One region of the Mycobacterium heraklionense genome, then DNA from elsewhere that is predicted to be linked to it. Evidence: riboswitches for the same ligand, from Rfam matches in the RefSeq annotation. Region 1 holds a riboswitch; each other region holds the start of a gene.
The links. A riboswitch is a leader RNA that binds a small molecule or an ion and turns the genes downstream of it on or off. The one in region 1 is predicted to bind cobalamin.
Positions count from the first base shown of each region.

Region 2: linked by a shared signal. The riboswitch ahead of K3U94_RS17930 (PPE family protein) and the one ahead of metE (5-methyltetrahydropteroyltriglutamate--homocysteine S-methyltransferase) in region 1 are both predicted to bind cobalamin.
Region 3: linked by a shared signal. The riboswitch ahead of K3U94_RS17895 (ABC transporter substrate-binding protein) and the one ahead of metE (5-methyltetrahydropteroyltriglutamate--homocysteine S-methyltransferase) in region 1 are both predicted to bind cobalamin.
Region 4: linked by a shared signal. The riboswitch ahead of K3U94_RS17915 (PPE domain-containing protein) and the one ahead of metE (5-methyltetrahydropteroyltriglutamate--homocysteine S-methyltransferase) in region 1 are both predicted to bind cobalamin.

Region 1 is NZ_CP080997.1:1,290,655-1,300,020, reverse strand. Features, by position in the region: gene K3U94_RS06215 (CPBP family intramembrane glutamic endopeptidase) at 56-775, opposite strand; gene K3U94_RS06210 (gamma carbonic anhydrase family protein) at 856-1,374, opposite strand; gene K3U94_RS06205 (crotonase/enoyl-CoA hydratase family protein) at 1,380-2,168, opposite strand; gene K3U94_RS06200 (thiolase family protein) at 2,183-3,328, opposite strand; gene K3U94_RS06195 (SDR family oxidoreductase) at 3,435-4,094, shown strand; cobalamin riboswitch at 4,139-4,344, shown strand; gene metE (5-methyltetrahydropteroyltriglutamate--homocysteine S-methyltransferase) at 4,479-6,758, shown strand; gene K3U94_RS06185 (mycobacterial-type methylenetetrahydrofolate reductase) at 6,834-7,724, shown strand; gene K3U94_RS06180 (cation-translocating P-type ATPase) at 8,012-9,366, shown strand, end outside.
Region 2 is NZ_CP080997.1:3,776,252-3,781,844, reverse strand. Features, by position in the region: gene K3U94_RS17940 (NADP-dependent isocitrate dehydrogenase) at 23-2,257, shown strand; gene K3U94_RS17935 (glycosyltransferase) at 2,282-3,958, opposite strand; cobalamin riboswitch at 4,050-4,191, shown strand; gene K3U94_RS17930 (PPE family protein) at 4,222-5,593, shown strand, end outside.
Region 3 is NZ_CP080997.1:3,759,207-3,768,572, forward strand. Features, by position in the region: gene K3U94_RS24385 (nitroreductase/quinone reductase family protein) at 1-105, opposite strand, end outside; gene K3U94_RS17865 (antibiotic biosynthesis monooxygenase family protein) at 260-550, opposite strand; gene K3U94_RS17870 (hypothetical protein) at 673-1,119, shown strand; gene K3U94_RS17875 (cobalt-precorrin-6A reductase) at 1,105-1,839, opposite strand; gene K3U94_RS17880 (cobyric acid synthase) at 1,836-3,284, opposite strand; gene cobF (precorrin-6A synthase (deacetylating)) at 3,284-4,018, opposite strand; gene cobN (cobaltochelatase subunit CobN) at 4,015-7,590, opposite strand; cobalamin riboswitch at 7,622-7,735, opposite strand; cobalamin riboswitch at 7,724-7,912, shown strand; gene K3U94_RS17895 (ABC transporter substrate-binding protein) at 7,950-9,140, shown strand; gene K3U94_RS17900 (FecCD family ABC transporter permease) at 9,137-9,366, shown strand, end outside.
Region 4 is NZ_CP080997.1:3,770,520-3,775,339, forward strand. Features, by position in the region: gene K3U94_RS17905 (ATP-binding cassette domain-containing protein) at 1-615, shown strand, start outside; gene K3U94_RS17910 (DUF7676 family protein) at 630-1,208, shown strand; gene K3U94_RS17915 (PPE domain-containing protein) at 1,462-3,165, opposite strand; cobalamin riboswitch at 3,286-3,469, opposite strand; gene K3U94_RS17920 (aminotransferase class I/II-fold pyridoxal phosphate-dependent enzyme) at 3,492-4,799, opposite strand.

The DNA.
Region 1 (9,366 bases):
CACGCGCGACGGCGTGTCGCGGGGCAAACACGCACACTCGCGCGGAATTTGGGGGCTACATCCCGAAAATCGGGGGCAGCGCCAGCACCATCATCAGCCCCCACACCAGGTGGGTCAGCACGGGCGCCAGTATCCCACCGGTGGCTCGACGCTCGATGGCGCAGACGGTGCCGAGCACCAGCGCAGCCAATCCCACCATGAGGTTGCCTGCGGCCATCATCGCCGCAACGTAGAGCAGGGTCGAAAACACCAGCGGGGAGCGGCGACCGAACGCGCTGAACAGCGCGCCGCGGAAGAACAGCTCCTCGGCGATCGCGTTGACCAGGGCGATCAGCACCACCAGCCGCCACGAGACCTCGGTGGTGTAGGCCAGGATCGCGACCACCTGATCGGCCAGCGGCGGAATGTCTTGCACCGCAAGCCCGCCCAGCAGGAACACCCCGCCGAGTACCAGGCCGACGCCGGTGCCGGTGAACACCGGCCGCTCGTTGCGCCCGCGGAACCGCAACACCCCCAGGTGCAGCGGTCCGGCCACCACGGCCCCCACGGTCCAGACCGCGGCCAAGACCAGCGACAGCCAGTAGAACGCCGGGTCGCCTGGAAGCTTGCTGTGCATGGCGACCAGCACCGCGGCACCGATCAGCACCACCACTCCGACGACGACGCGACGCCGCTGCACCACTGCCCGCGGTTCGTGATAGGGCAGGGCGACCCTGGTCATGATGTCGGTGATCTCGCGCAGCAGGCCGGGGCGGGATGGACTGATCTGGGTCATAGGAGGACGTCCCCTCAGCGGCGGGTTGAGCAACGTCCCTAAAACGTAGCGGCGAAACGGCGGCCGGTGGCCCGAATGCGTTAGTTCGCTCGATGGACTTCGATCAGTCGCCGGTACGCCGCGGCGTTGTACCGATTGTTGCGGACCTCGGCCTCGCTCAGGTCTCGTCGTACCCGGCCCGGCACCCCCGACACCAGTGACCGCGGCGGCACCACCATCCCCTGCGGGATGACGGCACCGGCCGCGACCAGCGACCCCTCCCCCACCACGGCGCCATTGAGGACGATCGCTCCCATCCCGATCAGGCAGTCGTCCTCAATTGTGCAGCCGTGCAGCACCGCGTTGTGCCCGACGCTGACGTGCGCCCCGACTCGACAGGGGAACTCCTTGTCGACGTGGACGGTCACGCCGTCCTGGATGTTGGTGTCGATGCCGATCTCGATCGGCTCGACCTCGGCACGTAGCGTCGCCGAGTACCAGACGCTGGCCCGGGCGGCCAGGCTGACCTGGCCGATCAGGCTGGCGTTGGGCGCCACCCAGGCCTCCGGGTGCAGCTGCGGGGCGCGCCCGCGGATGGAGATGAGAAGCGGCTCGGGCACGCCGCTCAACGCGCCTTCCACACTGGTGCGCGCTTCTCGGCGAACGCCCGGGGTCCCTCCTTGGCGTCCTCGGACCGCAGCAGGGCGGAGAACTCTCGGCCGGTTCGGGCCCAACCGTCCACTTCGCCGGGGATGGCCCCGTCATCGACGCCGTAGGCGATCCGCTTGCTGGCCCGCACGGACAGCGGCGCGTTGCCGGTGATCCGTTCGGCCAGCTCCAGGGCTGCCTCCAGCGCCCCGCCGTCCTCGACCACGCGGTTTACCAGTCCCCAGCGGGCCGCGTCGGCCGCCGAGATGGGCTCCCCGGTGTAGAGCAGCTCCAGGGCAACTTTGCGGGGCAGCTGATCGATGATGCGGAACACCCCGCCGGCGCCGGCGATCAGGCCGCGCTTGACCTCGGGCAGCCCGAACTGGGCACGCTGCTCGGCGATCACCAGATCGCTGGCCAGCGCGATCTCGGTGCCGCCTCCCAGCGCGGTGCCGTTGACCGCCGCGATGACGGGTTTGTCGATGAAGTGCTGCACGAAGCCGGCGAAACCCCACTCCGGGTGTTCGGGGTGGTAGATGTTCTCCCGGTTGGCGATCGCCTTGAGGTCGGCTCCGGCACTGAACGATTTGTCGCCGGCTCCGGTGAGAACGACCGCGCGCACCTCGTCGTCGTCTTGAGCCGCCGCCAAGGCGTCGCCGATGCCGGCGCTGACGGCGCCGTTGATCGCATTGCGGGCTTCGGGCCGGTTGATCGTGATCAGCAGGACGTTTCCGCGCCGTTCTACCAGAACGGCCGCGTCACTCACAGCAGCTCCAGCACTCACAGCAGCTCCAGGATGGTCGCGTTGGCCTGGCCGCCGCCTTCACACATGGTCTGCAGTCCGTAGCGAATCCCGTTGGCGCGCATGTGGTAGAGCATGGTGGTCATGATCCGGGCGCCGGAGCCGCCGAGCGGGTGGCCCAGCGCGATCGCACCGCCGTTGGGGTTGAGCTTCTTCGGGTCGGCACCGATGTCGGCCAGCCAGGCCATGGGCACCGGGGCGAACGCCTCGTTGACCTCGAACACCCCGATGTCGTCGACACTCAGACCGGAGCGCTGCAGCGCCTTCTGGGTTGCCGGGATCGGCGCGCTCAGCATCATCACCGGGTCAGCACCGGCCAGCGTCGCGGTGTGCACCCGCGCCAGCGGGGTCAGACCCAGTTCGCGTGCCTTGGCCGCCGACATGAACAGCAGCGCCGCCGAGCCGTCGGAGATCTGGCTGGAGTTACCCGCGTGGATCACGCCGTCCTCTTTGAAGGCGGGCTTGAGCTGTGCCATCTTCTCCAGCGTGGTGCCGCGGCGGATGCCCTCGTCCTCGCTGACGACATTGCCCTCGGAGTCGGTGATCGAGACGATCTCGTCCTTGAAGGCACCGGAGTCCTGTGCGGCACCGGCCTTTTCGTGCGAGGCGAGCGCGAACTCGTCGAGCGCGGTGCGGCTCAGGCCCCACTTGGTGGCCATCATCTCCGCGCCGATGCCCTGGTTGGGGGTCTGGCTGTAGCGCGCCTTGAAGGACTCCCCGTACGGGCGCCCGCCGTTGGCCAGCGAGGAGCCCATCGGGGTACGCGACATCGACTCGACGCCGCCGGCGACCACGACGTCGTAGTGTCCGGCGATCACGCCGGCGGCGGCGAAGTGCACCGACTGCTGGCTGGACCCGCACTGGCGGTCCACGGTCACCGCGGGCACCGTCTCCGGCCAGCCCGCGCTCAGCACGGCGGTACGACCGATGTCGAGGGCCTGCTCCCCGGCCTGCATGACGCAACCCCAGATCACGTCGTCGACCAGCGCCGGGTCCACGCCGGCCCGGTTGACCAGCCCGTTGAGCACCTGGGCGGACAGCTCGGCCGGGTGTACCCCGGACAGTCCGCCGTTGCGCTTGCCGACAGGCGCGCGCACCGCTTCGACGATGACGGCTTCAGCCATGGGTGCTCCTTAAGTTCGTTTGGGGTCTTGTTGCCTCGATTGTCGACCGGCGCGCTCGGCCGGCGTCAGCGGGGGTCACTCCGGGCTTCCGCGTACCGTCGATTCCATGGCACGCACCGTGATCATCGGCGGCCACGGCAAGGTCGCCCTGCTGCTCGCCCGCCTCCTCGCCGGGAGCGGCGACCAGGTCACTTCGGTGTTCCGCAACCCCGACCACGCCGAAGAGGTCGCGATCACCGGCGCGGTCCCGGTGGTGGCCGACATCGAGCAGCTCGACACCGACGGCCTGGCCCGGCTCGTGGCCGACCATGACGCGGTGGTGTTCTCCGCCGGCGCCGGCGGTGGCAACCCGGCACGCACCTACGCCGTGGACCGCGACGCGGCGATCCGCAGCATCGACGCCGCCGCGAAAGCCGGTGTCCGGCGGTTCGTGATGGTGTCCTATTTCGGCGCCGGCCCCGACCATGGTGTTCCCGAAGAGGATCCGTTCTTCCCGTACGCGCAGGCCAAGGCCGCCGCCGACGCCCACCTGCGGGCCACGGATCTGGACTGGACGGTGCTGGGGCCGAGCCGACTCACCGACGATCCTGCGACCGGCCGGATCGCCGTCGGCCCGGACGCCAACAAAGGACAGGTGTCACGCGGCAACGTCGCGTTAGCGATCGCGGCCTGCCTGTCCAACGACTCGACGGTCGGGCGCACCATCGAGTTCAACGACGGCCGGACGCCCATCCCGGAGGCACTTGCGGCCGGTCGGCCAGGGTAATCTCGATCACGCAACTGGTTTGCCGTCGTCGCCGCAAGGCGGTTTCGGCATCGAGCGCAACGCGGTTTTCCGCGGAGCGCGAGAGGGAACCCGGTGAGAATCCGGGACTGTCCCGCAGCGGTATGCAGGAACGACCGCCGTCACAAAGCACTGGTCACGGGTTCGCCCACCGGCTGGGAAGCGACGGCCACTAGGAGCACCTCGGTGCGCGCCTGCGAGTCCGAATACCTGCCCGTTGTGCCGGGCGCGCCGCGCCCGGCGGATCAACGCCTCGCGGAATGGGCGTCTGGTTTTGAGGGTTATAGTGCTTTATATAGGCACGGGACCGGATCAGCTGGGCGGCTGCTGGCGTTGACCCACCCTCGTCAATTGAAGGACCACATCGTGACCGTTCAACCTTTTACCGCAACCGTTCTCGGCTCGCCGCGAATCGGGCCTCGACGTGAACTCAAGCGCGCCACCGAAAGCTACTGGGCCGGCCGGATCGGCCAGGACGAACTGAAGAAGGTGGCCGCCGGCCTGCGCCGCGACACCTGGGCTCAGCTGACCGCCGCCGGGCTGGACTCGGTGCCGGTGAACACGTTCTCCTACTACGACCAGATGCTCGACACCGCGGTGCTGCTGGGTGCTCTCCCGGCCCGGGTGGCCGGCGTCGCCGACGAGCTGGACCGTTACTTCGCCGCGGCCCGGGGCAACAAGGAGATCGCCCCGCTGGAGATGACGAAGTGGTTCGACACCAACTACCACTACATCGTTCCCGAGATCGCCCCGGACACGACGTTCACGCTGAACCCCGCCAAGGTGCTCTCCGAGCTCTCCGAGGCCCAGGGACAGGGCTTCGGCGGAAACGTGGCCCGTCCGGTGATCATCGGACCGGTCACGTTCCTGCTGCTCAGCAAGGCCGTCGACGGTGCGCCTGCGCCGATCTCCCGCCTCGACGAGCTGACCGATGTCTACGCCGAGCTGCTGGGCAAGCTGGCCGACGCCGGCGCCGAGTGGGTACAGATCGACGAGCCGGTGCTGGTGACCGACATCTCTGCCGACGCCCCCGCGCTGTCCGAGCAGGTGTACAACCGCCTCGGCGGGCTGAGCAAGCGGCCGTCGATCTTCGTGGCCACCTACTTCGGCGACCCCGGCGCCGGGCTGCCGGCCCTGGCCCGCACCCCGGTCGAGGCGATCGGCGTCGACCTGGTCTACGGCCCCAACACCGCCATCGCCGCAGTGCCGGAGTTGGCCTCCAAGACGCTGGTCGCCGGTGTCGTCGACGGCCGCAACATCTGGCGCACCGACCTGCAGGCCGCGCTGGCCAAGCTGGCGGCGCTGCTGGGTCCAGCCGGTGCCGTAGCTGTGTCTACGTCGTGCTCGACGTTGCACGTGCCCTACTCGCTGGAGCCCGAGACCGGTCTGGACGACGCGCTGCGCAGCTGGCTGGCGTTCGGCGCCGAGAAGGTGACGGAGGTGGCCACCTTGGCCCGCGCGCTGCGTGAGGGCCGCGAAGCGGTGGTCGACGAGATCGCCGCGTCCAACGCCGCGGTCGCCTCCCGCAAGTCCGACCCGCGGCTGAACAACGCGGCGCTGCGCTCCCAGATCGCCAAGATCAAGGAGGCCGGGATCCAGCGCGGTTCGGCCGAGGCGCGCCGCGCCGCGCAGGACGAGCGGCTGCACCTGCCGCCGTTGCCGACCACCACGATCGGCTCGTTTCCGCAGACCGTGGAGATCCGCAAGGCCCGTGCCGCGCTGGTGGCCGGAGAGATCGACGACGCGGAGTACACCAACCGGATGAAGGCCGAGATCGCGGCCGTCATCAAGCTGCAGGAGGAGCTGGGCCTGGACGTGCTGGTGCACGGCGAGCCGGAGCGCAACGACATGGTGCAGTACTTCGCCGAGCAGCTGGACGGCTTCTTCGCCACCAGCAACGGCTGGGTGCAGTCCTACGGCAGCCGCTGCGTGCGCCCGCCGGTGCTGTTCGGCGACGTCACGCGGCCGCACCCGATGACGGTCGACTGGGCCACCTACGCCCAGTCGCTGACCGACAAGCCGGTCAAGGGCATGCTCACCGGTCCGGTCACCATCCTGGCCTGGTCGTTCGTCCGTGACGACCAGCCGCTGGCCGACACCGCCTACCAGGTGGCGCTGGCCATCCGCGAAGAGACGGTGGACCTGGAGAAGGCCGGCATCGCGGTGATCCAGGTCGACGAGCCCGCGCTGCGCGAGCTGCTGCCGGTGCGCGACGCCGACAAGGCGGCCTACCTGGACTGGGCGGTCGGCTCGTTCCGGATGTCCACCTCGGGGGTCTCCGATGCGACGCAGATCCACACCCACCTGTGCTACTCGGAGTTCGGTGAGGTGATCGGTGCGATCGCAGACCTGGACGCCGACGTCACCTCGATCGAGGCGGCACGCTCGCACATGGAGGTGCTCGACGACCTCAACGCGATCGGTTTCTCCAACGGGGTGGGCCCGGGTGTCTACGACATCCACTCGCCGCGGGTGCCGAGCACCGACGAGATGGCTACGTCGTTGCGCGAGGCGCTGGATGCTGTTCCGGCACAACGGCTCTGGGTCAACCCGGACTGCGGCCTGAAGACCCGCAAGACCGACGAGGTGAACGCGTCGTTGGCCAACCTGGTCGCCGCTGCGAAGGAAGCTCGCGCCAGCCTGTGACCGTCTGACATGTTGCGCCCCAGAGCTGTCTCTGGGGCGCAACATGTCCGTTCTAATGAGATACGGAGTCCCCTGGTGCCGTTGAACACCATCGCACTGGAATTGGTGCCGCCCAACACCGATCGCGGAGTCGAGCACGCCCGCGAAGAGGCCCACAAGGTCCTGCAGTTATCCGAGCAAGCGGGTATCGCGGGCCGGATCGGTCATGTCATGATCCCCGGGTTGATCCCCGAGGATGACGACCGGCCGGTCGAGATCCAACCCAAACTCGATGTCTCCGACTTCTGGTCGGTCATTCACCCCGAACTGCCCGGCGTACACGGGCTGTGCACGCAGGTCACCGCCTTCCTCGACGAGACGGCACTGCGGACGCGACTGTCGGGTCTGCGCCAGGCCGGGTTCGACGGAATCATCTTCGTCGGCGTCCCGCGCACGCTGAACGACGGTGAGGGCAGCGGCGTCGCACCCACCGATGCCCTGTCGAAATTCGACGATCTGGTCGACAACCGGGGTGTCATCCTCATCCCGACACGAGACTCAGAGCAGGAACGCTTCGCCTTCAAATGCGACCGGGGCGCCACCTTCGGGATGACACAGCTGCTCTACTCCGATGCGATTGTGGGATTCCTCCGCGACTTCAAGCACGCCAGTGACCACCGGCCGGAGGTCCTGTTGTCGTTCGGCTTCGTGCCGAAGATGGAGTCCAAAGTCGGGCTGATCGATTGGCTGATCCAGGACCCGGGCAACGAAGCCGTCGCCGCCGAGCAGGCCTTCGTGCGGACTCTGGCCGCAGGCGAACCCGACGTCAAACGCCGCCTGTTGCTCGATCTGTATAAGCGGGTGATCGACGGGGTGGCCGAATTGGGCTTCCCGTTGAGCCTGCACTTCGAGGCTCCCTACGGCATTTCGAAACCGGCATTCGACACCTTCGCCGAGATGCTCGCCTATTGGTCGCCGGGCGCCTGAACCTGGAACCGTCTGCGACGCAGAGCATTCACCGGCATTTCAAGTCGGGTCTCGCCGGCGTTCAGCTGTCCGCTGCCTGCCGGCCCTAGGTTCGATCGGGAAGGGGAGTAGTTCCTACCCGCCACACCGGTGGCGGATGTGAATGGTCGTCAATACGGCGGTTCGACCCGCCCGGTCATTCAGCGGACCCAGGACTTTCGCGAGCGAGACCTTCGGACGATTCACCATGTCGACCGAAGGTCCCGCGGGCTATCTCCAAGGATTCGGTCGCCGAGCGAAGGAGACCGATGCCCCCCTCGATAGCCGCTCTGATCGACGATGCCGAACCGGGCTATGACGTGGTTGCCGACCCGCCGGCGGAGGTCGAGCACCCACGGCGACACCTTCGCCCGGCCCCCGAACCCGGCGATGGTCTGATAGCGGTCAGCAGCGCCGCGATGGCCGGCATCAACGCCGTCGGCCTGGGTCTCGCAGTTGCCAGTCGCGTTCTGCGGTTTCGCCGGTTGCCCTCCAGTCTCCAGGGCGCTGTCATCACCCTGGACCACCAGCCACAACTGCGCCGTCTGCTGGAGGAACGAATCGGCAAGCGCGCCACCGCCACTGCGTTGGGGATGGCGACCACCGCCGTCAACGCACTCGGGGCGGCGCCGTCGATGTTGGCCGTGGACCTGGCGATCAACACCATCAGGGCCGCCGAAGCGCGCGCCGACGCCCGGGCCTGGGCGCGGCGCGAGCCGGAGCTGGCCCGTCCGGTTGCCGGGTCGGCCCAGCGCACGGCGGAATCCCCGGAGAGCCCGGTCGACCAAAACCTGCAACGCGGGACCTGGATTCAGGCGATCGGCGCAGCCGTCGTCGCCGCGACCAGTCGCGACCCCGAACTGGCCGGCAATGCCGCACTGGTCGCGGTGCCCAAAGCGACCCGAGCCACTCACGAATCGTTCGCAGCCACGTTGGGCCGCGGGCTGGCGAACCGGGACGAGGCACTGCAGATCGACCCTGACAGCCTGCGCCGGCTGGACCGCGTCGACGTGGTGATCTTCGATCCGCGGGTGCTGCGGACCGAGTCGTTGCGCTTGGCGCGACTTCGCGGCGCCGACGAGAAGGATCTGACCGCCTGGGAGAGCGCCCGGGCGATGCTCGAGGAAGGTGACCTGCGGCCAGGTTGGCATCCCGTCACCGGCCGCCCCGGCACCGAGGCACTGTTTGCTCCGGCCCCGCATCCGCTGGCGGCAGCGACACTCGCTGAGACACAGCGCGCCCAGGTGCAGACAGTGACCGCGGACGACGCCATCGGCCTGGGTGTACTTCGGCCCGCGTTCGACGAAATCGCTCCAATGACAGGCGATTCGATCGACGAAGCGCTGCTCGACGCGGTGCGGGCCTACCAACAGGAAGGCCACACCGTCGCGGTGATCTCCTCGACGGCTACCCAGGCGCTGTCGGCGGCCGACCTCGGCGTCGGCATCCTGCCCGACGCCAGCGAGCCGGTGGCGGACCTGATCGTCGATGACTTGTCCGGGGTATGGCGGGTACTGCATGCCCTGCCCGCAGCCCAGGCGGCCACCCGCCTTGGTATCGCCTTATCCACCGGCGCTTCGGCATTGGGTTCGATGCTGCTCATTCCCACGGTGCGAGGACGCGG
Region 2 (5,593 bases), 2.5 Mb from region 1:
ACCTGACGCCGGGAGAACAGCCATGTGCGCCGACCAACCGACCATCATCTACACGTTGACCGACGAGGCGCCGCTGCTGGCGACCTACTCGTTCCTGCCCATCGTGCAGGCTTTCACCGGACCCGCGGGTATCGACGTGACGCCCAGCGACATCTCCTTGGCGGCCCGCATCCTCGCGGAGTTCCCCGACGAGTTGACCGAGGAGCAGCGAGTACCGGACAACTTGGCCGAACTGGGGCGGCTCACCCTGCTGCCGGACACCACCATCATCAAATTGCCCAACATCAGCGCGTCGGTGCCGCAGCTGGTCGCCGCCATCAAGGAGTTGCAGGGCAAGGGCTTCGCGCTGCCGGACTTCCCCGAGGACCCGAAGACCGACCGGGAGCGCGACGTGCGCAACCGCTACGCCAAGTGCCTGGGAAGCGCGGTGAACCCCGTTCTGCGGGAAGGCAACTCGGACCGTCGAGCGCCCAAGGCGGTCAAGGAGTACGCACGCAAGCACCCGCACAGCATGGGCGAGTGGTCGCAGGCGTCGCGCACTCACGTGGCGACCATGAAGCACGGCGACTTCTACCACGGTGAGAAGTCGATGACGCTGGACCACGACTGCGACGTCAAGATGCAGCTGAAAGCCAAGAGCGGCAAGACCATTGTGCTCAAGGAGAAGGTGTCGCTGCTCGACGGCACCGTCATCGACTCGATGTTCATGAGTGTCAAGGCGCTGCGTGAGTTCTACGAGGAGCAGATGGAGGACGCCCGCAAGACCGGCGTGATGTTCTCCCTGCACGTCAAGGCCACCATGATGAAGGTCAGCCACCCCATCGTGTTCGGCCACGCCATCAAGGTGTTCTACAAGGACGCCTTCGCCAAGCACCAGGCGCTCTTCGACGACCTCGGCGTCAACGTCAACAACGGCCTGGTCGACCTCTACAGCAAGATCGAGGCGCTGCCGGCCTCCAAGCGTGAGGAGATCATCGAGGATCTGCACGCCTGCCACGAGCACCGTCCCGAGCTGGCGATGGTGGACTCGGCCAACGGCATCACGAACTTCCATTCGCCCTCGGACGTGATCGTGGACGCCTCCATGCCGGCGATGATCCGGGCCGGCGGCAAGATGTACGGCGCCGACGGGCGGCAGAAGGACACCAAGGCGGTCAACCCCGAGTCGACGTTCGCGCGGATCTACCAGGAGATGATCAACTTCTGCAAGACCCACGGCCAGTTCGACCCGGCCACTATGGGCACGGTGCCCAACGTCGGTCTGATGGCACAGAAAGCCGAGGAGTACGGCAGCCACGACAAGACCTTCGAGGTCCCCGAGGCCGGTGTCGCCGAGATCGTGGACCTGGCCACCGGCGAGGTGCTGCTGAGCCAGAACGTGGAGACCGGCGACATCTGGCGGCTGTGCACCGTCACCGACGCCGCCATCCGGGACTGGGTGAAGCTGGCCGTCCAGCGGGCCCGGGCATCGGGCATGACGGCGGTGTTCTGGCTGGACACCGAGCGTCCGCACGAGGCCGAACTGCGCAAGAAGGTCAAGACCTATCTCAAAGACCACGACACCGAGGGCCTGGAGATCCAGATCATGCCGCAGGTGTGGGCCATGCGCTACACGTGCGAGCGGCTGATCCGCGGCCAGGACACCATCGCCGTCACCGGCAACATCCTGCGCGATTACCTGACCGACCTGTTCCCGATCCTGGAGCTGGGCACCAGCGCCAAGATGCTGTCGATCGTGCCGCTGATGGCCGGGGGCGGCATGTACGAGACGGGCGCGGGCGGCTCGGCCCCCAAACACGTCAAGCAGCTGGTGGAGGAGAACCACCTGCGCTGGGATTCACTCGGCGAATTCCTGGCGCTCGGCGCCAGCTTCGACGATCTGGGCGCCAAGACCGGCAACCCGCGGGCCAAGATCCTCGGCCAGACGCTGGACGCGGCGATCGGCAAGCTGCTGGACAACAACAAGAGCCCGTCGCGCAAGACCGGGGAGCTCGACAACCGTGGCAGCCAGTTCTACCTCGCCAAGTACTGGGCGGAGGAGCTCGCCGCGCAGACCGAGGACGCCGGGCTGGCCAAGCACTTTGCCGCGTTGTCGGACGCACTGGACAAGAACGAGGACGTCATCCTGGGCGAACTGGCCGAGGTCCAGGGCAAGCCGGTGGACATCGGCGGCTACTACGCGCCCGACCACGACCTGACCTCGGCGGTGATGCGGCCCAGCCCGGCGCTGAATGCGGCGATCGACGCCAAGGACTGACTCGGCAGCCGACCTGGGAGTGGGTCACTCCAGGATGGCGAGTACTTCGTCGAGAGTGGCGGTGCCGCCGACCTGATTCAGTCGCGTGGTGTCGAACATCGCCGGGCCGGTGGCGGCCGTCTCGGTCAGCAGGTAGCGGCCGGTGCCGGGGGCGCGGCGCACGGTGTCCTCGGCCGCGCAGGTGCCGATCAGCTTCACCGCGTCGGCGAAGTTGATGCCCACCTGGAACACCTCCGGTTCGGCTTGCAGTACGCCGGTCAGCCGGGTGATGAGGTTCTCCGGGGCAAAGAACCGCCAGCCCGAGTCCAGCCGCAACCAGTAGCGACCAACGACGGCATCGCTGATTTCGGTGCCGGGATCGGCGAACTCCACAAACGGATACCGCTGCGCCAGCAGCCCCCGATCTTCGGCTGACAGGCCGGTGTCGATCACCAGGAAGCGTCCGGCGCGCGCCACGTCGAGGCAGCAGTGCAGGAGCGAGTTCAGGGTCTGCTCGGTGCTGGCTCGGTCGGGCCCGGTGCGCAGGCTGACCGTCACCTCAGTGTCAGGCGGCCCGGCAACCAGGTTGTGCGCCAAGGCTTCCGGGTAGCTCGATGCCGCGTCGAGCATGGCCGGAACCGAAAAGTCGCGGTTGGAAGCGATGCGTTGCCGTTCGTCATCGGGGACGTCGGCGAGGGCCAGCAGGCCTCGGCACAGCGTGAACGCTTCGTCGTGGTTGCCGAGCCAGGAGGCGCACACCGCACGCTCGTCGGTCGCGCGGAAGGTGTAGACCCCCGCATCGACCCAGAGGTTGTCGTCGGGCATCGGGATTTCCTCGGCTTGTCTGGCGAAGAGGTGACCGAGCTCGTAACGCCCCGCGGAGCGGTAGGCGAACGCGATGCAATACAGCGGTTCGGCACGGGTCGGCCGAAACTCCCAGGCCCGTAGGTAAGCGGCCTGCACCTCCGGCCACGGTTCACCGAGTACTTCCATGGCGCCGGCTTTGCGGTACAGCGAGAAGTAGACCTCTTCGTCGTAGCCCCCCATTTGAGTCCGCCGTTCGTACCACGTGATCGCGGCGGCGTAATCCTCGAGATCGAAGCAGCTCTGCGCCAGATAAAAGACCGACCTCGCGTCCTCGGGATTGCATTCGACCTCGGCTAGTAGGAGATCCCGGTCGCGGGCATACTTCTGTGGATCCAGGTTACGGGCGCCCAGGCGCCGTGATTCGATGGCGAAGTCGTCGTTGAGGCGGGAAGTGACGTGGTCTTCATCGCATTCGACGTACTCGTGGACCACACCGACGTAGCGCACCGGCAGCCCATCGCGGAACATCTGAGGGCGCCAGCCTCTGACGGCTTCCTGCCGGATACGGAACTCGTAGATGTCGGCGTCCAGGCCGGTGAAATCCGGTGTGCCCACGAGCGTGTCGTCGGCGTCGATCACCAAGATGTAGTCGGCGCGGCCCTGGGCCAGGGTCAGTGCCTCGGTGCGGTTGTGCCCGAAGTTGTGCCAGGGCCGCTCGTACAGCTCGCCGGGAATGCCCAGGGTGGCCATGTGGTCGCGGATGATCTGTTGGGTGCCGTCCTGCGAGCCGGTGTCGACGATCACCCACGAACTGATGTAGGGCGCGGTGGCGTCCAGCACCTCCCGAATGATGTGGGACTCGTCTCGCACGATCATGTTGAGGCAGATCGTGGGGGTGTTCGCCGGATCGGACACGGTCGGCAGATTACCTGGTGCCCGGTGAGTGTGAGTCCACCGACGAAAGCGCCGGGAGATTCGCCGTGGATTTCACAGTCGGCGGTGGTCAAGGCGCCGGGCGTGCGACAATTCGCCGGTAAGGCGATGACGATGTAGGAAGCCGGTGCGAATCCGGAGCGGTCCCGCCACTGTTATCGGGGGAGTGAACTCACCCGAGAGCCAGACACTCACGTCGTCGCAACCTCCGATTCGGGGCGGGTAACCCGAGAGAGCTGACGAACGTGACCGCGCCGATCTGGATCGCGTCTCCGCCCGAAGTCCACTCGACATTGCTGTCGGCCGGACCTGGGGCCGGTCCACTGTTGGCGTCGGCGACGGCATGGAGCTCGTTGAGCACCGAATACGGTGCGGTCGCCGACGAGTTGACGGCGCTGCTGGGAGCAGTGCAGGCCGGGGCCTGGCAGGGCCCGAGCGCCGAAGCGTATGTGGCGGCCAACCTGCCGTACCTGGCGTGGCTGATCCAGGCCCGCATCGCCAGTGCCCTCACCGCCGCCGCGCAGCAGACCGCCGCCAGCGCCTACAACAGCGCGCTGGCAGCGATGCCGACGCCGGCGGAGCTCGCGGCCAACCACGCCACCCACGCGGTGCTGGTGGCCACCAACTTCTTCGGCGTGAACACCATCCCGATCACGCTCAATGAGGCGGACTACGGCCGGATGTGGTCGCAGGCGGCCACCGTGATGGCCACCTATCAAGCCGTTGCCGGCACCGCGGTGGCTTCGAGCCCGCAGACGTCCGCGGCGCCGCAGATTGTCAAAGCGCAGTCCGCGGACGCCAGCCAACCGCAGCTCCCGCCGGATCGGCAGAACGAGATCATGGAATGGCTGCAGAACAGCGGCTATACCGACTTCTACAACAACGTGCTGCAGCCGATGATCAACGAGCTGGCGAACAACCCCTTCTTCTCGTCGATGTTCGGCGGGTTCGACCCCTGGCTGCCCATCCTGGGCAACCCGCTGGGCTTCCTGAGTCCCTACAACATTGCGTTCGCGATCGGCTACCCGATGGACTTCGGCTCGTTCGCCGCCTACCTGTCGCAGACGTTCGCGTTCATCGGCGCCGATATCGCCGCGGCGTTCGCATCCGGCAATCCCAGCACCATTGCCTTCACGCTGATGTTCACCGCCGTGGAGGCGATCGGCACGATCATCACCGACGTGATCGCGCTGCTCAAGACGTTGCTGGAGCAGGCTCTGGTGTTGATTCCGGTAGTGCTGCCGATGCTGACCGCGGCGCTGGCGCCACTGGCCGCGGCACCGTTGGCGGGACTGGCGGGGCTGTCCGGTCTGGCTGCGCTGCAGGCCGTACCGGTGCCGTTGGCCCCGGTCCTGCCCCCGCCGTTCGCCGGACTGACGGTGGCTCCCACGCCGCCGGCTCCCGCGCCGGCCCCCGCTCCCGCTCCGGCCCCCGCGCTGGCGACGCCGACGCCGCCCGGTGCGCCGCCTGCGCCCCCGCCGCCGCCCGCGCCACCGCTGTCCCCGGGCGACAGTCTGGCCGCGATGTATCTGGTCGCCGGCGTGAGCCAGCAGGCTCGCCGGCCCGCGGGCACCGGCGCACGGCGCCGCCGCCAGGCGCCCGAGCCCGACACCAGCG
Region 3 (9,366 bases), 2.5 Mb from region 1:
GACCCGATCGGTGCGCTCCCGATAGGTGGCAAAACCCGGGTAACGCTGTGCCTGAATCCCATAGAGCCGGTCATGTTCGGCGCCGGTGATCTCGGTGGCCGTCACCGGGAAGGTGTCGGTGCCGAGTTCGACAGTGGCCGAGGGGTTTGCCCGTAGGTTGCGAACCGTCCTCCGAGTTTTCCGCCGCTGCTGCGGAACTCCGCGATGTTACGGGCGTTGAACTCCAGAGTCCGCTCTGCGTCCACGGGCGACCATCTCCTCAGTCGATGCCCACGAAGTGCTCGATCACCGGCGGTGACTCGTAGAAACCGTGCAACAGCGCACGCCATTGTTCGAATTCCGGGGACTTCCGAAAACCCTCGGTGTGGGCTTCGATGTTCTCCCACTGCACCAGCAGCAGGTACAGATTCGGCGACTCGACCGACCGGGACATCGAAATGCCCAGGAACCCGGGCTGGGCGGAGATCAGCGGTCGCGCCTTGGCGAACGCTGCTTCGAAATCGGCTTCGCTGCCCGGCCGGATGGGCAGCACTCCATGTTCCACAATCACGCTTGCCAGTCTGCCCGACGGCGGGTGGCCAGGATTACCGACCAAAGACTCTTGTCTGTTACGACGCGACACAGATACGTTACCTGCAACCGACGGACACAGGTATCCCTGGAGGTGGCGCTATGGGTGCTCTCGCGGCAGCAGTCGTTTTTGCCTGGCTGGGCATGGTGTTGGCGATCTCGTTCCTGGAAGCGCCGCTGAAGTTCCGGGCGCCGGGGATCACCATTCCCCTGGGGCTGGGCATCGGTCGCCTGGTGTTCCGGGCCCTCAATGCGGTGGAGATCGCGCTGGCGACGGTGGTGGTGCTCGCGGTGGCCGCCGATCGCCCGGGGCCGCTGGCGCTGGCGGGGGTCTGCGTTGCGGTGGCAGTGCTGACCGTTCAGGTGCTGGTGGTCCGGCCCCGACTGCGCCGCCGCTCGGATGCGGTGCTGGCCGCGCAGACCGCCCCACCCGGCGGCATCATCGAGCGCTCCCGCGCCCACTACGCCTACGCGGGGATGGAAGTGGTCAAGGTCGCCGCACTGCTGACCGCGGGCGCCGCACTGCAGGTCGCCTCAATCGCCGGATAGCACCCAGGCCAGCGCTCGTTCGACGTCGTACACTGCCGGCACGCCCGCCGGCCGGGCCGGGCGGCGCACGATCACCACCGGCAGGCCGAGTTCCTCGGCGGCCAGCATCTTCGGCCAGGTGTATTCACCCCCGGAGTCCTTCGTGACCACCACATCGGCGCGGTGATCGCGCAGCAACTCGAGTTCACCGGGCAGCGCGTAGGGACCCCGGTCCCTGATCACCGACCAGTTGGGCGGCAGGCTGATCGACGGCGGCTCGACCACCCGCGCCAGCACCTCCGCGTCGGCCAGCGCCGGCAGGTACGACGCCAACTGCTGACGCCCGATGGTCAGCACCGGCCGCCGCCCCAGCCGGGCGGTGATCTGCGCGGCGTGGGCGTGCGAGTCGGCCCACTGCCACGACTGTCCGGCGCGCTGCGACCAGCCGGGCCGCTCGAGCCGCAGCAGCGGCCGCCCGGCCGCCGCGCATGCCGCGGCCGCGTTGGCCGACATCGTCGTCGCGAACGGGTGGGTGGCGTCCACGACGAGGTCGTAGGCGGCCAATGCCGCTCGCAGACCGTCGATTCCGCCGAATCCGCCGATCCGCACCGCCCCGGTCGGCAGCCGTGGGTCGGCGACCCGGCCGGCGAGCGAGGTCGTGACGTCGACACCCGCGGCGACCAGCCGATCGGCGAGTGCTCGGGCTTCGGCGGTGCCGCCGAGCAGCAACAGGCGCGTCACGGTGCCCCCGGCGGTAGGAACGGCAGTCCCGCCGGCGGCCCGCCGCCCGCCAGCTCCAGCACGGCGTCGACGTCCAGGTGTTCTTCGATCAGATCCCCGAGCAGGTCGAGGCGACGCTCCCGGGCGGCGGGAAAGGACACACCCGACGGCTCCAGGCCCAGGGTGTCACGCAGGAATGCCGCGCGCAGCGCGTCGGACTCCAGGGCACCGTGCCGCATGGTGCCGAACACCTGAGCAGCCCGGGCGCCGCCGGGAAACTCACCGGCACCGTCACCGCGGGTGATGCGGCCGTGGTGGATCTCGTAGCCGCCGTCGGACAGGCGCAGCACCTTGTCTGCGGCAAAGCTTGTTTCGACGTCCAACAGACCCAGCCCGGCCACCTCGGGCGCTCCTTCGATTCCCTGGGGATCGCGGATCATCCGGCCCAGCATCTGGAAGCCCCCGCAGATCCCCAGTACCGGCTTGCCCGCGGCGGCGTGCGCGGCGATCGCGGAGTCGATTCCGCGCGACCGCAACCAGGCCAGATCGCTGATCGTTGCCCGGGTTCCGGGCAGCACCACCAGATCGGCGTCGGACACCCCGCGCGGGTCGGCAGCGAACACCACGTCCAGCTCGGGTTCCAGCCCGAGTGCGTCCAGGTCGGTGAAATTGCTGATCCGTGGCAGCCGGATCACCGCAACCCGTCGCGCCGCGGTGCGCGCCGAGCGCCGGCCGTCCAGGTCGAGCGCGTCCTCGGAGTCCAGCCACAGCTCCGGGTGCCACGGCAGCGTGCCGAACACTCGTCGGCCGGTGAGGCGCTCCAGATCGGCCAGGCCGGGCTCCAACAGCCGCTGCTGGCCACGGAACTTGTTCACGATGAACCCGGCCACCAGCGCCTGGTCCTCGCTCGACAGCAGGGCGACGGTGCCGAAGAACGCCGCGAACACCCCGCCGCGGTCCACGTCGCCGACGACCACCACCGGCAGGCCGGCGTGCCGAGCCAGGCCCATGTTCACGTAATCGCCTGCCCGCAAATTGATCTCGGTCGGACTACCTGCCCCCTCTGCGACGATAACGTCATAGCGTCCGGCGAGATCGTCGTAGGCGCTGTGCGCCGCCGCGGCCAACTCCGCTCGGCCGTGCATCCAGTTCGACGACGACAGGGTTCCCCACGGCCGGCCCATCAACACCACATGACTCTGCTGGTCGCTGCCGGGCTTGAGCAGAACCGGATTCATGGCGGGCTCCGGCTCGACTCGGGCAGCGCAGGCCTGAATCCATTGCGCCCGGCCGATTTCGGTCGCCACGCCGTCGGCATCGACACACACCATGGAGTTGTTCGACATGTTCTGCGCCTTGTACGGCGCCACCCGCACACCGCGGCGGGCCAGCGCCCGGCACACACCGGTGGCCACCACGGTCTTTCCGGCGTCGCTGGTGGTTCCGGCGATCAGGATGCCCGCCATCAGGTTCGCCGCACCAGGAACACGTCCATCACCCAACCCGCCTCGGCCCTGGCCGCGCCACGGGCGGCCGCGATCTCGTCGGCGACGTCCGCGACTCGGCCACTGATCAGTCGCTCCCCCGTCGCGCCGAGGTTGGCGCCCCACCAGATCGTCCAGTCGGCCACCGCGGAAAGATCGAGCTCGCTGTTGAGCATCGCGACGATGTTGTCCTGGCCTTCATCGACCGCCTCGAGCAGTCGCCGGCCGGTGGTGATGTGCACCGGCCGACCCACTTCGTGCAGCACGATCCGGTGCCGGGCCGCCAGCAGCTGCGGGGCGCTGATCCCGGGCAGCACATCGTAATCCAGTTCAAGCCCAAGGGCTTTCACCTGCTCGACAATGCGGATCGTCGAGTCGTACAGCGCCGGGTCACCCCACACCAGAAATGCTGCGGTTCCTCCCCGCTCACGCAGCACCTCGGCGTAGCGCGCCGCGCGCTCCGCATGCCAGTCGGCGACGGCGTTCTCATACCCGGCCGTCGTCAGCCCCGGGGAACGGTCCCGGCGCGGGTCGGAGACGGTGACGATCGGAACCGTGCCGGCGTACGCGTCCACGACTGCCCGCCGAAGTGCCAAGAGGGCGTCGTCGGAGGACTTCTCGGGGGCCACCACGTAGTCGGCCGATCGCAGCGCGTCGGCGACCTCGGCGGTGACGTGCGCAGGCCCCATGCCGACACCGAGAATCCAAACCTTCACCGGTCCTCCAGGTCCCCCTCGACGTCCAGGTAAGCCTGCCGCAATGCCGCCAGGGTCTCCGGGTCGGGTTGCTCCCACAGGCCCCGGTCGGCAGCCTCCTGCAGTCGCTCCACAATGCCGTGCAGCGCCCACGGGTTGGACTTGTCGAGGAATTCCCGAGTCTGCGGGTCCAGGACGTACTCGGCCGCGAGCTTCTCGTACATCCAGTCGTGCACCACTCCCGCGGTGGCGTCGAACCCGAACAGATAGTCGACGGTGGCGGCCAGTTCGAACGCACCCTTGTAGCCGTGTCGGCGCATCGCGGAGATCCAGCGCGGGTTGACCACCCGGGCCCGAAACACCCGCGCGGTCTCTTCGGCCAGCGTGCGGGTGCGGACGGCGTCCGGCGACGTCGAGTCCCCCACGTAGGCTTTCGGGTCGGCGCCGGTGAGCGCCCGCACGGTCGCGATCATGCCGCCGTGATAGACGAAGTAGTCATCGGAGTCGGCGATGTCGTGCTCGCGGGTGTCGATGTTCTTGGCCGCCACCTTGATCCGGCGGTAGTTGGTGCGCATGTCCTCGGATGCGGCGCAGCCGTCCAGTCCGCGGCCGTAGGCGAACCCGCCCCAGGTGGTGTACACCTCGGCCAGGTCCTTGTCGTCACGCCAGGTTCCGGATTCGATCACCTGCAGGATCCCGGCCCCGTACGAACCGGGTGCGGAACCGAAGACCCGGGTGGTGGCCCGACGCAGGTCGCCGTGCTCGGCGAGGTCGGCGCGGGCGTGCGCCGCCACGAAGTTCGCCTCGTCGGGTTCGTCGAGCGCCGCCACCAGCCGCACCGCGTCGTCGAGCATCGTCACCACGTGCGGGAAGGCATCCCGGAAGAACCCCGAGATCCGCACCGTCACATCGATTCTGGGCCGACCGAGCTCGGCCAGCGAAACCACTTCGAGCCCAGAGACCCGCCGGGACGCCTCATCCCACTCCGGCCGCACGCCGAGCAGGGCCAGCACCTCGGCGACGTCGTCCCCCGAGGTGCGCATCGCCGAGGTTCCCCACACCGACAGCCCGACCGACTCCGGGTAGCCGCCGGTCTCGTCGAGGTAGCGCCGCACCAGCGAGTCGGCCATCGCCTGACCGGTCTGCCACGCCAGCCGAGACGGCACCGCGCGGGGGTCGACGGTGTAGAAGTTGCGCCCGGTGGGCAGCACGTTGACCAGGCCGCGCAACGGGGACCCGGAAGGTCCCGGCCGTACGAACCCGCCGGCCAGCGCGTGCAGCACCGAGTCCAGCTCGGCCGCCGTGCCGGCCAGCCGCGGAACCACTTCGGTGGCCGCGAATCTCAGCACCCGACACACCTCGGGGTCGGGATGCAGCGTGTCGGCGACACCGGTCTCCCAGCCGGCCGCCTCCATGGCTTCGACCAGTTCGCGCGCGCGGTCCTCGATCTCGTCGACTGCGGCGGCGGCAGCGCCTTCCTTGAGGCCCAGCGCGGCCCGCAGTCCGGGCACGGCGTGGTCCACCCCGCCCCACACCTGCGGGGCGCGCAGGATCGCCAGCACCAGATTCACCCGCTCCGGGCCGGTCGGTGCACCGCCGAGCACGTGCAGACCGTCGCGGATCTGGGCGTCCTTGATCTCACAGAGCCAGCCGTCGACATGCAGCAGGAAGTCGTCGAACTCCTCATCCTCGGGCCGCTCGTCGAGGCCCAGATCACGGTGCATCTCCGCGGCCCGCATCAGGTTCCAGATCTCGCCGCGGATCGCCGGCAGCTTGGCCGGGTCCATCGTGGCGATGTTGCCGTACTCGTCGAGCAGCTGCTCCAACCGAGCGATGTCGCCGTAGGACTCCGCACGCGCCATCGGCGGGATCAGGTGGTCGACGATGGTGGCGTGCGCCCGTCGCTTGGCCTGGGCGCCCTCGCCGGGGTCGTTGACCAGGAAAGGGTAGACCAGTGGCAGGTCGGCGATCATCGCGTCGGTGGCGCACGCCGAAGACAACGCCGCGGTCTTACCGGGCAGCCATTCCATCGATCCGTGCTTGCCCAGGTGGATCACCGCGTGCGCACCGAAACCATGTGCCAGCCAACGGTATGCGGCCAGATAGTGGTGACTGGGCGGCAACTCGGGATCGTGGTAGATCGCCACCGGGTTCTCCCCGAACCCGCGGGGCGGCTGGATCATCAGCACGATGTTGCCGGATTGCAGTGCGGCCAGCACGATCTCGCCGGAATCGTTGACGAACAGCTTGCCCGGCGCCGGGCCCCACGCCGTCGCCATCGCGTCGCGCAGCTCGTCGGGCAACTCGGCGGTCCACTGCGCGTACTGCTGCGCGGTGACCCGGACCTGCGCGTCGGACAGTTGCGCAGCGGACAGCCAGTCCTCGTCCTGCCCGCCGGCCTCGATCAGGGTGTGGATCAGCCGATCCCCGGCAGCCGTCTCGTCATCGATGTCCAGCACCCCGAAGCCGTCCCCGACGTCGTAGCCCTCGTCGGCCAGCCGGCGCAGCAGCCGCACCGCCGACACCGGGGTGTCCAGCCCGACGGCGTTGCCGACCCGGGAGTGCTTGGTGGGGTAGGCCGACAGCACCAGCGCCAGCTTCTTCTGCGCATTCGGAATGCGGCGCAGCACAGCGTGATTCACCACCACACCCGCGACCCGGGCGCAGCGTTCGGCGTCGGCGGCATAGTGCGGCAGCCCGTCGTCGTCGATCTCCTTGAAGGAGAACGGCACCGTGATGATCCGGCCGTCGAACTCCGGGATGGCGATCTGGGTGGCCGAGTCCAGCGGGGTCACGCCGTCGTCGTTGGCCGCCCAGTCCGCGCGCGAGGACGCCAGGCACAGTCCCTGGAACACCGGGATGTCCAGCGCCGCGATCCGTTCGATGTCCCAGGCGCCGTCGTCGTCGCCGGCACTGACACCGGCGGTGGCGTTCATCGCCCCACCGGCCGCCAGCATGCAGACCACCACCGCGTCGAGCTGCCCCAACGCGGCGAAGAGCTCGTCGGGGGCGTTGCGCAGCGACGCGGCGAAGATCGGCACCCCCACTGCCCGGCCGCAGGCATCGATGGCGTCGGCCAGGGCGTGCGCGAACCCGGCGTTGCCGCTGACCTCATGCGCCCGGTAGTAGAGCACCCCGATCCGCACCGCGTCGGGAGCCGCGGGCGGCTCGCTCCGCTTCCCGTAGCCCCACTCCGGGATCACCGCCGGCTCGTCGAAGCCTTCCCCGGTGAGCAGCACCGTGTCGCACAGGAACGCGTGCAGCTGCGCGAGGTTGGCCGGCCCGCCCTCGGCGAGATAGGCATGCGCCTGCGCGGCCAGCCCGATCGGGACCGTGGAGCACTCCATCAGCTCGGCGTTGGGTGAGCGCTCCCCGCCCAGCACCACCAGCGGCAAGCCGGTCGCGCGCAGCAGCTTCAGCTCATCGGCGATCTCGGCCGACGAGCCCAAGATTCGCAGCACCACCACATCGACCCCGTCGAGCAGCGGTTGGATGTCGTGGCGTGCGGGGTTACCGAGCCGGTACGCCGCGCCGCTGGCCCGCGCGGACAGCAGGTCGGTGTCGGATGTGGATAGGAGCGCGATGCGCCGCATAGCCGGTTCCTCCTGGGGGTTCGCGCCCCGCATAGTCGGATGTCCCGCGGCCAGTATCTGGCTAACACAGTGGCGGAACCGCCCCGGATTCACACCGGGTTCCTGATGCCACGAGACGGCGGCCAGCCTAGCCCAGCACGGCATGCAAGAATGTCGCCGGTAAGGCGATGACGATTGAGGAAGCCGGTGCGAATCCGGCGCGGTCCCGCCACTGTCATCGGGGAGCGACCCTCATCAGCCACGGCCCGCCACTTGTGGGGTTGGAAGGCGAGGCGAGCAGTGATCCGAGAGCCAGGAGACTCACGTCATCGCGTCCTGCGTACCGGGGCGGTGTACCCCGAGGAAGCTGACTCACGCCCATGTGTCGTGCGCTGCGGGTAGTCCTTGCGCTGCTGATCACGCTGGCCACCCCGTTGGCCGGATGCTCCGGCGAACCCGCCTCTCGCACACCGGAGGCACGTGCCGGCTGCATCACCGACTTCGATCCGGCCGCCGACTACTTTCCGGACAAGTCGACGCTGACCGAGGCCACCAACTTCTCCATCACCTACCGCGGCAGCTACCAGATCCTGACCGTCAATCGGCCCTACCTGGGCGGTAAGCCGGTGTCCTATGTGCTGGTGCGCTGCGGCGCGCCCGCGCCGGCACTGACCGGCGAGCTTGCCCACTCCCAGCGGATCACCGTCCCGGTACACAGCCTCTACTCGGGCTCGACGACGCACCTGGCGATGATCACCGAACTCGGCCAAGCCGGCGTGGTCACCGGGGTCGCGAGCCCGGCCGCCGTCGCCGACCCGCAGATCCGCGCGCGCATCGAGAGCGGTGAGATCGTCGGCTACGCACCCGGCGGGCAGATCAATGTCGAGCGCGTGATCGGCGCGGGCCCCGACCTGCTGGTCACCGAGGGGATCGATGACCCCGGCTATGCCAAGCTGCGCGAAGCCGGTATTCCCGTGCTGGCCGACGCCGAATGGCTGGAATCCACTCCGCTGGGCCGGGCCGAGTGGGTCAAGGTGTTCGCCGCGCTGACCGGAACCGAGCGTGAGGCCGGGCGGGCGTATGAGTCCATTCGCGACCGCTACCGCGCGCTGGCCGCCCAAGCCACCGCAGCGAAGCCCGTCGAGGTCTTGGCCGGCACCATGTATTCCGGCAGCTGGTCGATGCCCACCGGTGACAGCTACTCGGGACGTCTGGTCGCCGACGCCGGCGGCACCTACCCCTGGCTGTCGGACACCGGCGCCGAGAACCGGCAACTGAACTTCGAGTCGGTGTACGCCCGTGCCGGCACGGCGCCGGTGTGGCTGGTCACCGACGACTGGCACACCCTGGGCGACGCGGTGGCCCGCGACAGCCGCTACGGCGAGCTGACCTCGCTGCGGACCGGTCACGTGTGGTCGGCCACCAAGGCGATCACACCCGGAGGCGGCAATCTCTACTGGGAACGCGGCACGGCGCGACCTGATCTGCTGCTCGGCGACCTCGTCGCGATCCTGCATCCCGAGCTCGTCGCCAACCACGCGTTCGAGTTCTACCGGCGGGTGCCGCGGTGAAGCCGCGTCTCGCCCTGGTGCTGGCCGCGCTCGGCGCTGCCGTGGTCCTGTTGGCCCTGCTGGGTTTGGTGCTCGGGCCGGTGCGGGTTCCGGTGCTCGACACCGTGCAGGTGCTGTTCGGCGCCGAACCCTCCGACCCGCGCTGGCAGGTGATCGTGTGGAACATGCGGTTACCTCGGGTGCTGACCGCGCTGGCCGCCGGGTCCGCGCTCGGCGTCGCCGGCCT
Region 4 (4,820 bases), 2.5 Mb from region 1:
ACCGATGAGAAGCTGCTCGCCGGCGCGGTCGCCCACGTCCGGGAGCGCATCGGGGCGCCGGATCTCCGCGTGGCGGTGTCCACTTTCTTCCTCGGATTCGCGGCGCGACTGTGGTCGATCGGGCTGGGCGGGGTCGCTGAGCACGCGCTGCTGATCGACCTGGACCCCGATCAGCTCTGGTACACCGATTCGGAAGGGGCGGTCCGCCTGCACCTGCCGAACCCGGTGGCCTGGCAGGGATCGTCGGCGAACGAGAGTCTGGAGCCGGCGCTGGCCGACATGATCCTGACCGGACATTTGGAGCCGTTAGCCGCCGCGGCGCAGCGGCTCGGTCCGATCTCGGAACGGCTGCTGCTCGGCAATGCCGCCTCCGCGGTACTGGGTGCCGCCCGCGCCTTGCGCTGGCATAGCGGTGGCGATCTTGCCGACGAACCGGGATGGGCTCTCGCCCGCAAGCTATGCGACGACGAACGCCTCACCGGCACAATATGTTTCAACGGTTCCGATACGGACTACCGGCGTACCAGCTGCTGCCTTTTCTATCGCACGCCCGGCGGCGGCCTGTGCGGCGACTGCGCACTGACCCACAAACCCCCGGTTCGCTTGGACCGATAGAGGAAGGGATTCCCATGACCGAGAACACCGGCACCGTCGTTGCCGATCCCCCGATCGTCGACACCGAAGACCGCGGCCGCGAACAACTCTGGCCGTTGCCCACCGACCAGCAGAGCCTGCTGGATCTGCTGCACCTGTGCTTCGACGAGTACTGGGACGAGATCTGGTTCGGCATCATCATGCAGGGCGCGGCCTGGGAGGTGGCCGCGCCCAACGCGCCGCGCAAGATCGCCATGCTCGACGGTTACGCCACTATCGATTTCGGCCGCTGGCACTTTCACCTCTGCATCGGCAAGCACCGAGCCAGCGGAAACGAGCTGGGCCGGATTCGCCGCTGCACCCGGGCCGAGCTGTACCGCCGGATCGGCAAGGACGGCAACCCGCAGTCGTGGGGAGTGCGCCTGTTCAACGGCCGCGACGAGCAGATGATGACGGTGATGCTGCCGAACCCGTTCCTCACCAACGACCAGCAGATGCGCGATGAGCCCGAGTGGGGCCAGCTGGAGTTGTGGGACAAGCTGCGCGACAAGTACCTCGGCCTGGGGCCGGACCCGCTGGACCGCGGCGGGAGTCAGATCCGCTGCGGCGGTTAGCGAGACTCGACGAAGGAGAGCCGAAGCTGGACCGCCCCAACAGACCCGGCGGCTAGCCCCGGGCAGTCCCTGGCGTAGCGGCACCGGGGAATAGCAGAGTTGCCCACCTCTGCGCGACAAACTGCGGGTGTGGATGCGCCCGCGGCGGTTTGTCGCGCAGAGGCGGGCAACTATCCCTACGAGGCCCGCCGTGAACACGGCCTACCCCGATACCGTCCAGTCTTGACTGAACGGTATTGGGGCTGGTCCCCCGCTATTCCTCGGAGCCCTGCCAGGTATTCGGCATCATCGGGCTGACCGCGCCGCCCCCGAAACCATCGTCGGCCAGCGCGGTCAGCCCGCTCGGCTGTGCGCGGGCAACCCGGTGGGTGCCACCGGCGAAGCCCTGCGCCGCGGCGCCTCGACTCGAGGCGACCGCCCCGGCGAGTTCCGGCACCTCCGGCACCGGGCCGGGCTCCAGATCCATGTACTCGTAGCCGCGCCCGAGCATGCCGGCCTTCGCCTTACGCCGGCGCCGCTGCGTCGCGACCTGCTCCGCCGCGGCGGCCTCGGGAACCTCCGCACTGTCCGGTTTCGGTGCCGCCTTCTTGCGAGTGCTGGTGCCCGAGCCCCGTCGAGCGCCCATGTCCAGACCGCCCACCATGTACATGTAGGCCGGCATGGTGACCGACGGTGGCCCGGCGGGAGTCGGCGGCGGCGCGCCGGGGGGCGGTGCGGCGGCCGCGGCCGGGGCGGGCGCCGGTGCGGGTGGCGGCGCCGGAGCAGGAGCCGGCGCGGGAGCCGGTGCCGGCGGCTGCGCCATCGCCAGCCCGGGTGGCGGCGGGGCGGGCGGGGGCGGCACCGCGGCGACTGCCGCATGATGCGCCAGCGCCCCGATACCCAGACCCCCGATCACTCCGGCCGGAGTGAGCACGGTCGTGGCGGCCAGCGCCGGCAACAGCGCCGGCAGCAGTGCCGTCTGGGTGATCAGGTAGTTGAGCGCCTGGATGGTGTTGCCGATCGTGGACCCGACGATCTCGACCATCGCCATCGGGATGACCAGGCCCAGGCCCTGCGGGTTGAACAGCGCGGTGTACATGATCGCGATCAGGTCGTCGACGATCACGATGCTGGTGAACGCGAAATAGGAGCCCGGGTCCAGCGGCACCGAGAAGATGTAGGCCAGGTTTGCGGGGTTGAGGTAGCCCAGCGGGTTGCCGGTCCACGCCAGCCACGACCCCGGGACACCCCACGGCGGCAGCAACGACGATCCGTTCTGCAGGCTGGCGAAGAAATCGGCGAGCGGGTCTGCGAACCCGGTGAAACCGATCTTGTTGAAGAACTCCTGCAACTCGGCATACAGCGGGTACTGACTGCTGTCGGGATAGGGCGGACTGGGCACCAGACTTTCCAGCCATTTGGCGAAGTCGAGGAACCACTGCGGTGGCTCCGGCGCGGTATCCGCCGCACTGCCGGGCGTCTTGAGCACCGTGGGCGCCGGTTCGGTCTGAGCTGCCGCGGCGGTCGCCACCGCGGCGCCGGCCACCGCCTGATAAGCGGTCATCACGGCGGCGGCCTGCGCCCACATCCGCGCGTAGTCGGCCTCGTTCAGCGCGATCGGAATCGTGTTGACACCGAAGAAGTTTGTGCCCACCAGCACCGCGTGCGTGACATGGTTGGCGACCAGCTCGGCCATGGTCGGCATCGCCGCCAACGCGCTGGTGTAGGCCACCGCCGCGGTCTGCTGCTGTGCGGCCGTCACCGTCGCATCGCCACCGGCACGCACCAACCACGCCAGGTAGGGCACGTTGGCCGCCATGAACGCGTCGGCTGACGGGCCCTGCCACGCTCCGGCCTGGACCGCGCCCAGCACCGCCGTCAGCTCGTCGGCGATCTCGGCGTATTCAGTGCTCAGCGCGCTCCACGCAGCGGCCGACGACAATAAGGGGCCGGCACCAGGCCCGGCCGACAGTGACATCGAATGTACTTCTGGCGGAGAGGCCATCCAGATCGGCGCCGTCATCGCGGACCGCCGGATGCCACCCGAAAAGGGCGAAACATAGGGGTTCGTCAGCTCTCTCGGGGTACACCGCCCCGGGTCGCAGGATGCGACGATGTGAGTGTCCTGACTCTCGGATCAACGCTCGCCTCGCCTTCCAACTCCGCTAAGAGCCGTGGCTGTTGAGGGTCGCTCCCCGATCACAGTGGCGGGACCGTGCCGGATTCACACCGGCTTCCTGCACCATCGTTGCCGTACCGGTGCATTATCGCACGCCACCGCATCTCTCTGGCGGCAAAGCGCGGCTACACGCTGCCCCGGCCGGGGCCACGCACCGCTGCCGCGATCGCATCTGCCAGCGGGCCGACGTCGGCGGGGGCCAGCTCGGCGATGGTGACCCGCAGGCCCGGGGTGCCGCGGATCCGGAACCTCGCCCCCGGGGCCGCGGCCCAGCCCGCGGCGAACAACGCCGTCATCGCCACCGCCTCGTCGGATACCGGGATCCACACGTTGAGCCCGGAACGGCCGTGCGCGACCACGCCCCGGTCGGCCAGCGCCGTGCACAGCCCGACGCGGGCCGCGCGGTAGGCGGCTTCGGCGTCGGCCACCCGCCGCGCCGCCGCGGCATCGTCCCACAGTTCGACCGCCACGTTCTGCAGCAGGTGACTGACCCAGCCCGGCCCCAGCCGCTGCCGACCCTGCACACGCTCGACGGTGCGCTGATCCCCAGCCAGCACCGCCAACCGCAGGTCCGGGCCATACGCCTTGGCCGCCGATCGCACGAACGCCCAGCGCCGGGTCACGCCCGCCAGCGGGTGCAGCGGCACCCCGGCGATCGCCGCACCGTGGTCGTCTTCGATCAGCAGCACCTCCGATTCGTCCAGCAGCCCCCGCAGAACGTTGGCACGCTCCGCGGAAACCGCTGCACCGGTGGGGTTTTGAGCGCGGCTGGTCACCACCACCGCACGCACCCCGCGCCGCAGCGCGCGGGCCAGGTCGGCCGGCAGCGGACCGTCGTCGTCGACCCCGACCGGCTCCGGGGTGAGCCCCAATGCGCCGAGCAGGTCGAGCAGGTTGGGCCACCCCGGATCTTCGACCGCCACCCGGTCACCGGGGCGCAGCTGCGCACTGAGCACCCGCTCGATTCCGTCCAGGGCTCCCGAGGTGACCGCCAGGTGGTCGGCCGGCACGCCGTCGGCGGCCAGCTCGCTCGCGGCATGCTCGGCCAGTGCCGGTGCGATCGGGGGATCCCCGTAAAGCACAACGGGTCCCGGCACGGCGGCGATAACGGGCAGCAGTGCCGGGTTGGGGTTTCCGGTGGACAGGTCCCGCACGTTCGGGGGTACGGCCAGCCCGCGCAGTGAACGCGGCGTGGTCGCCGGGCGGTCGCGCACCCGGGTGCCGCGCCGGCCCGAGCTCTCGACGGCGCCGCGGTCGCGCAACAGCCGGTAGGCGGCGGCCACGGTGTTCGGATTCACCCCGAGCTGCTGCGCCAGACCGCGAATAGGCGGCAACGCTGCGCCCGGCGCCAGCGCACCGTCCGCGATGCCTTCCTCGACGCTGGCCGCGATAGCCTCAGCACCCTCACCGGAAATCCGATATTGTACTGCCACGTACTTTATATTGCACTAGTA